One region of the Dehalobacter sp. DCA genome, then DNA from elsewhere that is predicted to be linked to it. Evidence: predicted binding sites of a transcription regulator. Region 1 holds the regulator's gene; the other holds the start of a gene.
What was found. Region 1 encodes HrcA, which represses chaperone genes, less so after heat shock. Its sites were predicted from a motif close to TGTTAGCACTCNNNNNNNNNGAGTGCTAACA; they were not measured.
Positions count from the first base shown of each region.

Region 2: a site for HrcA is predicted at 1,576-1,606, ahead of groES (co-chaperone GroES). Genes of this name have one in related genera too.

Region 1 covers NC_018866.1:2,598,856-2,602,280, forward strand. The annotation lists gene dnaK (molecular chaperone DnaK) at 1-42, opposite strand, end outside; gene grpE (nucleotide exchange factor GrpE) at 134-709, opposite strand; gene DHBDCA_RS12560 (HrcA family transcriptional regulator) at 660-1,115, opposite strand; gene hrcA (heat-inducible transcriptional repressor HrcA) at 1,133-1,927, opposite strand; gene hemW (radical SAM family heme chaperone HemW) at 2,086-3,423, opposite strand.
Region 2 covers NC_018866.1:1,608,854-1,612,278, reverse strand. The annotation lists gene DHBDCA_RS07770 (CoA-disulfide reductase) at 1-221, shown strand, start outside; gene DHBDCA_RS07765 (molybdenum cofactor guanylyltransferase) at 422-1,039, shown strand; gene DHBDCA_RS07760 (P-II family nitrogen regulator) at 1,058-1,393, shown strand; gene groES (co-chaperone GroES) at 1,656-1,940, shown strand; gene groL (chaperonin GroEL) at 2,014-3,425, shown strand, end outside.

The DNA.
Region 1 (3,425 bases):
AGAGTTGGTGGTTCCTAAGTCAATACCAATTACTTTACCCATTTGATTTCCTCCTTGCAAATTCTCATATCGTATTTTTCGTTTCTTTCAACTCATATACTCTTTGATCATACTGAGATTTAGCTTAATACTATCAGCCTGAAACTTTGACCCGGCTGGGCCTGATCACTTTATCCTTCAGATAATATCCCTTTTGAAGTTCTTCCAGAATCATATTCTCCGGCTGGTCGGATTCTTCTTTCAGCAGGGCTTCGTGGAGATTCGGATCAAATTCCTGGCCGACGGTTTCAATGATTTTGAGCCCCTCATCTTCCAGAACTTTCACAAACATTCTTTCGATCATTTCCACACCCTGGGATAATGCTTCAAAATCTTTGTTTTTTCGACTGGAAGCAATCGCTCTTTCAAAATTATCGAGGACCGGCAGCAGGGACTGAATGACCCTTTCCGAAGCATACCGGGCAGTGTCTTCTTTTTCCTTCTGAGTTCTTTTGCGGAAATTGTCAAATTCAGCTTTCAGTCTTTGCATCTGGGCATAATAGTCTTCCGCTTTGGACTTATGCTCTTCGATTTCCTCACGCAGGCGCTGCAAATGATCGACAGGGTCAATCTCCTCAGTCAGGCATTCTTCATTCTCCTGCCCAATGTTCTGGTTTTCTTTATCTTCCTGAGCGTTTGCAGACGCTTGATTTGTTTTTTCTTTGTTCACGCAGTTGCCTCCCTTCTTGATCTAAGTCCGGGTCCTCTGGTGCCTCTCTGTCAGCAATTCGGTCAAGCTGTTTGTTCATATAGTCTACAATCGCAATCGCTTTGCCGTAATCCATTCTGGTCGGACCCAAAACTCCCACTGAACCAAACTGTTTCCCGTTAATCTGGTAGGTTGCAGATATAATACTGCAATTTTTAAATACCTGATCAGCATTTTCCGCTCCGATCATGATACTTAATCCTTTTTGATCATGACTTAGAAGCTCCTTCAGCTTATTGTTCTCCTCAAATACGGAAAAGAGACTTCGAACTTTATTGATATCCCTGAATTCAGGCTGATCAAGCATATTTAATGTCCCACCAAGGTAGACCCGTTCTTCGGACTCTCCATCCTTATCATCAAACATTCTTTCCAAAATACCCATCATTCCATCAATAATTCGGCGTTTTTTCGAACTTTATTGATATCCCTGAATTCAGGCTGATCAAGCATATTTAATGTCCCACCAAGGTAGACCCGTTCTTCGGACTCTCCATCCTTATCATCAAACATTCTTTCCAAAATACCCATCATTCCATCAATAATTCGGCGTTTTCTGGAGAGCTCGCTGTATATTTCGTTGATCAGGCCTTTTTTCAGATCCTGTACCCTGGTTCCGCTCATTTTCTGGTTGAAAATATTCGCCAGAATCTGAAGTTCCTCCGGGCTTGTATCCGGACCGATATCGACAATATTATTCTCTACCGAACCATTCTCTTTCACGGTCACCATGATGGCCTTCCCCTGCTCGTAGGGGAGAAAATACAAATTCTTTAGAATACCGCTTCGGCTTTTTGGTCCAAGTACAATACTGGTCAGGTTCGTCACCTGGGAAATAAGCTTTCCAGTGTATTCGATGACTTCCTGCACTTCGCTGAGTCTGCTGGTGATCTCCTGGTTGATATTTTTCTTTTCATCATGGTTCAGGCTTAAAGGGTCCATCAGATAATCGACATAATAGCGATAGCCTGAGTCGGAAGGAATCCTTCCTGCAGATGTATGGGGCTGTTCAATAAGTCCCAACTCTTCGAGATCTGCCATCTCATTGCGGATCGTCGCCGGAGACACCCCCAGCTCAAACTTTTTGGAAACGGTTCTGGAACCGACAGGCTCCGCGGTGGCAATATAATCCTGCACAATCGCTTTTAAAATCTTGTGTTTTCTTTCATCCATTTCCATCAAAGTGCCACCTCCGATTGATTTGTTAGCACTCTACTAAGGTGAGTGCTAATCATCTGAACATAATTTAGCATGATGGTAAAATAATGTCAAGAGGAATAATCATCGAATCGTGTACAATCCAGCTGCAATTCAGCTTAGAGCATCGTTAAATTTAGCTACAAAATGAAATCCACCAGAACCGCATTGAGCACGAAAAAGCAGGCAGGGTTAATTTTCAACCTGCCTTCGGCAAGCCGGAAAATATCTCTATCAATATAGTTTTGCAAAATTTGTCCATAAATATCCTGAATTTCTGTTTGAAATTTGGCAGAAAATTCTGCGGTGTCGATTCCATCTGCCGTACGCAGCCCCAGCATCATAAATTCAGAGATCTGCTGCTCTCTGGTCAGTACTTCGGTTGCCGAAGGGTCCAAAGGCCTTTGTCCAGATTCCAACATCCGGGTATAACCGGCAATATCCTCTGAATTCCTGGTTCTAACATTGTTCAGACATGAGACTGCCCCCGGTCCAAGACCTATATAATCCTGCCCTCGCCAATAAGACCGGTTATGTTTGCATTCAAAACCGGGCCTCGCAAAGTTGGAAACTTCATAGCGGCCATAGCCGCAGCTTTGAAGATAAGAAACCGCCCATTCGTACATATCGGCCTGCAAGTCATCATCCGGCAGACAATCCAGGCGATTCCGGCTGTTCAAGCCATCCAAGGTTTCTTTGCAGTCCGGACTGCCTGCCTGACTGTATGCATATTCTTTATGCAGCGGGGTATCTTCCTCAAGCGTAAGTGCATAGAGTGAAAGGTGTTCAGGCGACAATGCGATGGCCTGGCGAAGCGTATCCTGCCAATCTCCCATTTTCTGTCCCGGAAGTCCAAAAATCAGATCAAGGTTCAGGTTATCTATCCCCGATTGTCTAATAAGGGTGACGCTCCTGTGAATATCCTCCGCGGTATGGATTCTGCCGATGCTTTTCAGCAGATGGTCATCAAAGCTCTGAGCGCCGAGCGATATCCGGTTGATCCCGTACGTCCGGCAGAGCATCAATTTCTCCCGGTCGAGTATGCCGGGATTACACTCAATTGTTTTTTCTAGGACCTGACCGGTCCTGGAAGTATTGATACGGGGATCCCTTATCGGATCAGATAGTTCTATCGAGTCTGTCCGGCTCAGGGCCTTAAAATAATACCGGTAAATCAGACTCAGCAGCCGATCAAGCTGACTGGCATCCAGAACCGTGGGCGTTCCGCCCCCAATAAAAAGAGAAGAAACCCCCTGGGAGGCTTCCTTAGCTCGCAACTCAAGCTCCCGCTCCAGTCCGCGCAAATAGACGAAGACCAAATCGGAGGCCGGGTCTGATAATAACATATGGTCAGCCCCATCTACGCTACCGGATATTCTACTGTCTGCGATAATGGGAGCAGTATAAGGTACCGAATAGAATGCGCAGTAAGAACATTTTTTTACACAAAACGGAACATGAACATATAAAGAAGTCATAC
Region 2 (3,425 bases), 990 kb from region 1:
GTGCTAGAATGATCAAGTACGTCATGAAAAAGAAAAATGTTGATAGTTTGGAAGAACTGCTGCATAATGCGATGAAAATGGGTATTAAGATCGTAGCCTGCTCCATGTCGATGGATGTGATGGGAATCAAAAAGGAAGAACTGATTGATGGCGTAGAAATCGGTGGCGTTGCCACAATGCTTGCCAAGTCTGAGGAATCAAACTTGAATCTATTTTTCTAAGACATAAAATAGTTAATTTTTAAGATCTTCCAGCTTTATTGAGAAAATAATTTATGTAATTTCCACTGAAAATATGGTAGATTATTAAGTACAGACTTAGTACCTGTTATACCATTATAATTATTTTAGGGTTTACAAGTATTAGAAGGTATTTCGCAGGGAATGTCTAAATAGTAACGTCTAAATATGTTTGAAGGTAGATGGGCGTGGAAAAGAAAAAGCTGGAGATCACAGGAGTGCTATTTGCCGGAGGAGAAAGCAAAAGAATGGGCCAGAACAAGGCATTCCTTGAGATAGGCGGAAAACCGCTTCTGGAAAGAAATCTGGAAGTGCTGGACAGTATCTGTAGTGAAGTCCTGATCAGCTGCAGGGAGCCTGAACAATATTCTGGATACGGTTATCAGGCGGTTGCAGACCAAATCAAAGGTAAAGGGCCGATGGGCGGGCTGTATTCCATCCTTCCGGTGGCTAAGTATGACTATGTCTTCGTGGCTGCCTGTGATATGCCGTTCTTAAACAGTGAAGCCATTGCCTATATTTATGAACGGATTGAGGATTATAAGTTGGTTTTCCCGTATGTTCGGGACAGACTACATCCTCTGCACGCCTTTTACCACAAAAATGTGCTTAATGTTGTCGAGAAACGGATTAAAGAGGACAAACTGCGTCTCTTTGATATTGCTGATGAATGCAGGCATAAGATCGCGAATATTTCTGAGGAGATGGAAGGCAGCATGCTGAAGGAAATGATCGAGGAAAGTTTCCTGAATGTCAATACGCCTCAGGAGTGGGAACTCATTTTACAAAAAATCCAATAATGCTTTGGGGAGGTTGGAATGAAAAAGATTGAGGCAGTAATTCGCAGCAATAAACTTGACCAAGTGGAAAAGGCGCTCAGTAATTTGGGAATCAGCGGGATTACCGTATCTCAGGTACTTGGCTGGGGAAGGCAGAAAGGGAATATCACCGAGGTTTACCGCGGAACGGAAGTATCCGTCCGGCTGCTGCCCAAAGTCAAACTCGAAATTATTGTCAATAATACGGAAAGTGAAAGCGTTCAGGAAATCATCAGGGAGAATGCCCTAACCGGTAAACTTGGCGACGGCGTCATCTGGGTGACCGCTGTTGAGGACTTCCGCCGGATCCGTACCGGAGAAAATTTTCTTGATTAAAATCTGCTAACAGTAATGAATAAATAAGGAAAATTACGGTTATTCTATATAACGTATTTATTAAGCGTTATAGCAATTTAAAGATTGATGAAGAAAATAAGTGATAATCAATTCTAATCGTCCGTGGTTATGCGTGGATGGGGTTGCAATACTACCAGACGTTGCATATTATTATACCTAGGCATTAGCACTCATCTTGATTGAGTGCTAACAATAAAGCGAAATATAAAAATATAAAGGTTTCAAGGAGGGAAATTATTTTATGAAACTCAAACCGTTGGCTGACAGGGTAATTATTAAAGCGGTTCCGTCTGAGGAAAGAACTAAGAGCGGGATCATTATGCCCGACACCGCAAAAGAAAAGCCTCAGGAAGGCGAAGTGATTGCCGTAGGTCCTGGGAAAGTTGAAAAAGGTGAAAGAATCCCAATGGAAGTTAACGTCGGCGACCGCGTGATTTATTCTAAATATGCCGGCACGGAAGTTAAATATGACGGAAACGAATATTTGATTTTAAGAGAAGCCGATATTCAGGCAGTCATTGGTTAAGTAACAGCCTAGTATTACTTATCAGATAACATTCGAAAGTATTTTTTGATAGAATTAAAGGAGGAACATTTAGGTGGCTAAACAAATCATTTTTAACGAAGATGCCCGCCATGCCATGGAGCGTGGTGTCAATAAGCTTGCGGAAGCTGTCCGCGTTACATTGGGACCCAAAGGCCGCAATGTTGTTTTGGATAAAAAATTTGGTTCTCCGTTAATCACCAATGATGGTGTGACGATCGCCAGAGATATTGATCTGGAAGACCCGTTTGAAAATATGGGAGCACAGCTTGTTAAAGAAGTTGCTACCAAGACGAACGATGTAGCCGGTGACGGCACGACCACAGCGACCGTTCTGGCTCAGGCCATTATTCGTGAAGGTCTGAAGAACGTTGCTGCCGGCGCCAATCCGATGGAAATCAAACGCGGTATTGAAAAAGCTGTAGAAGCGATTGTTGCTGACGTTAAAGCAAATGCCAAGACTGTAGAAAGCAAAGAAGCCATAGCTCAGGTTGCTTCGATTTCCGCTTCCGATACAACGATCGGCAGTCTGATTGCCGAGGCTATGGAAAAGGTCGGCAAAGACGGTGTTATCACTGTTGAAGAAGCCAAAGGCATGACCACTGAACTGGAAGTTGTTGAAGGAATGCAGTTTGACCGCGGGTATGTTTCCGCCTATATGATCACCGATACCGATAAAATGGAAGCTATCTTAAACGATCCGTTCATTCTGATCACCGACAAGAAGATCAGTGCGATTGCAGATATCCTTCCTGTTCTGGAAAAAGTAGTTCAGGCTGGCAGACCGCTCCTGATCATCGCTGAAGATCTGGAAGGCGAAGCTATGGCTACCCTGATTGTTAATAAACTCCGCGGAACCTTTACGGCCGTAGGCGTTAAGGCTCCCGGTTTTGGAGACCGCCGCAAAGCGATGCTCGAAGACATTGCTGTTCTGACCGGCGGACAGGTCATCACTGAAGACCTCGGCCTCAAACTGGAAAATACTTCGCTGGATATGCTCGGACGCTGTCGTCAGGTCAAAATAACCAAGGAAGAAACGACCATCGTTGATGGCAACGGCGACCAACAGGCTATCAGTGCCCGTGTTGAATCCATCAAGAAAATGATTGAAGAAACAACCTCCGACTATGACAAAGAAAAACTCCAGGAACGTCTGGCTAAACTGGCCGGCGGCGTTGCTGTCATCCAGGTTGGAGCGGCTACCGAAACTGAAATGAAAGAAAAGAAACTGCGCATTGAGGACGCTCTGGCAGCTACTCGCGCCGCAGTCGAAGAAGGCATTGTTGCCGGCGGCGGCACAACTTATCTGGATGCAATTGCTGCACTTGATAACGTTGACGTATCCGGCGATCAGAAAACCGGAGTGGCTATTATCCGTAAAGCACTGGAAGAGCCTGTCAGACAGATTGCTAATAATGCTGGTCTCGAAGGTTCCGTCGTTGTGGAAAAAGTCCGTAACAGCTCTAG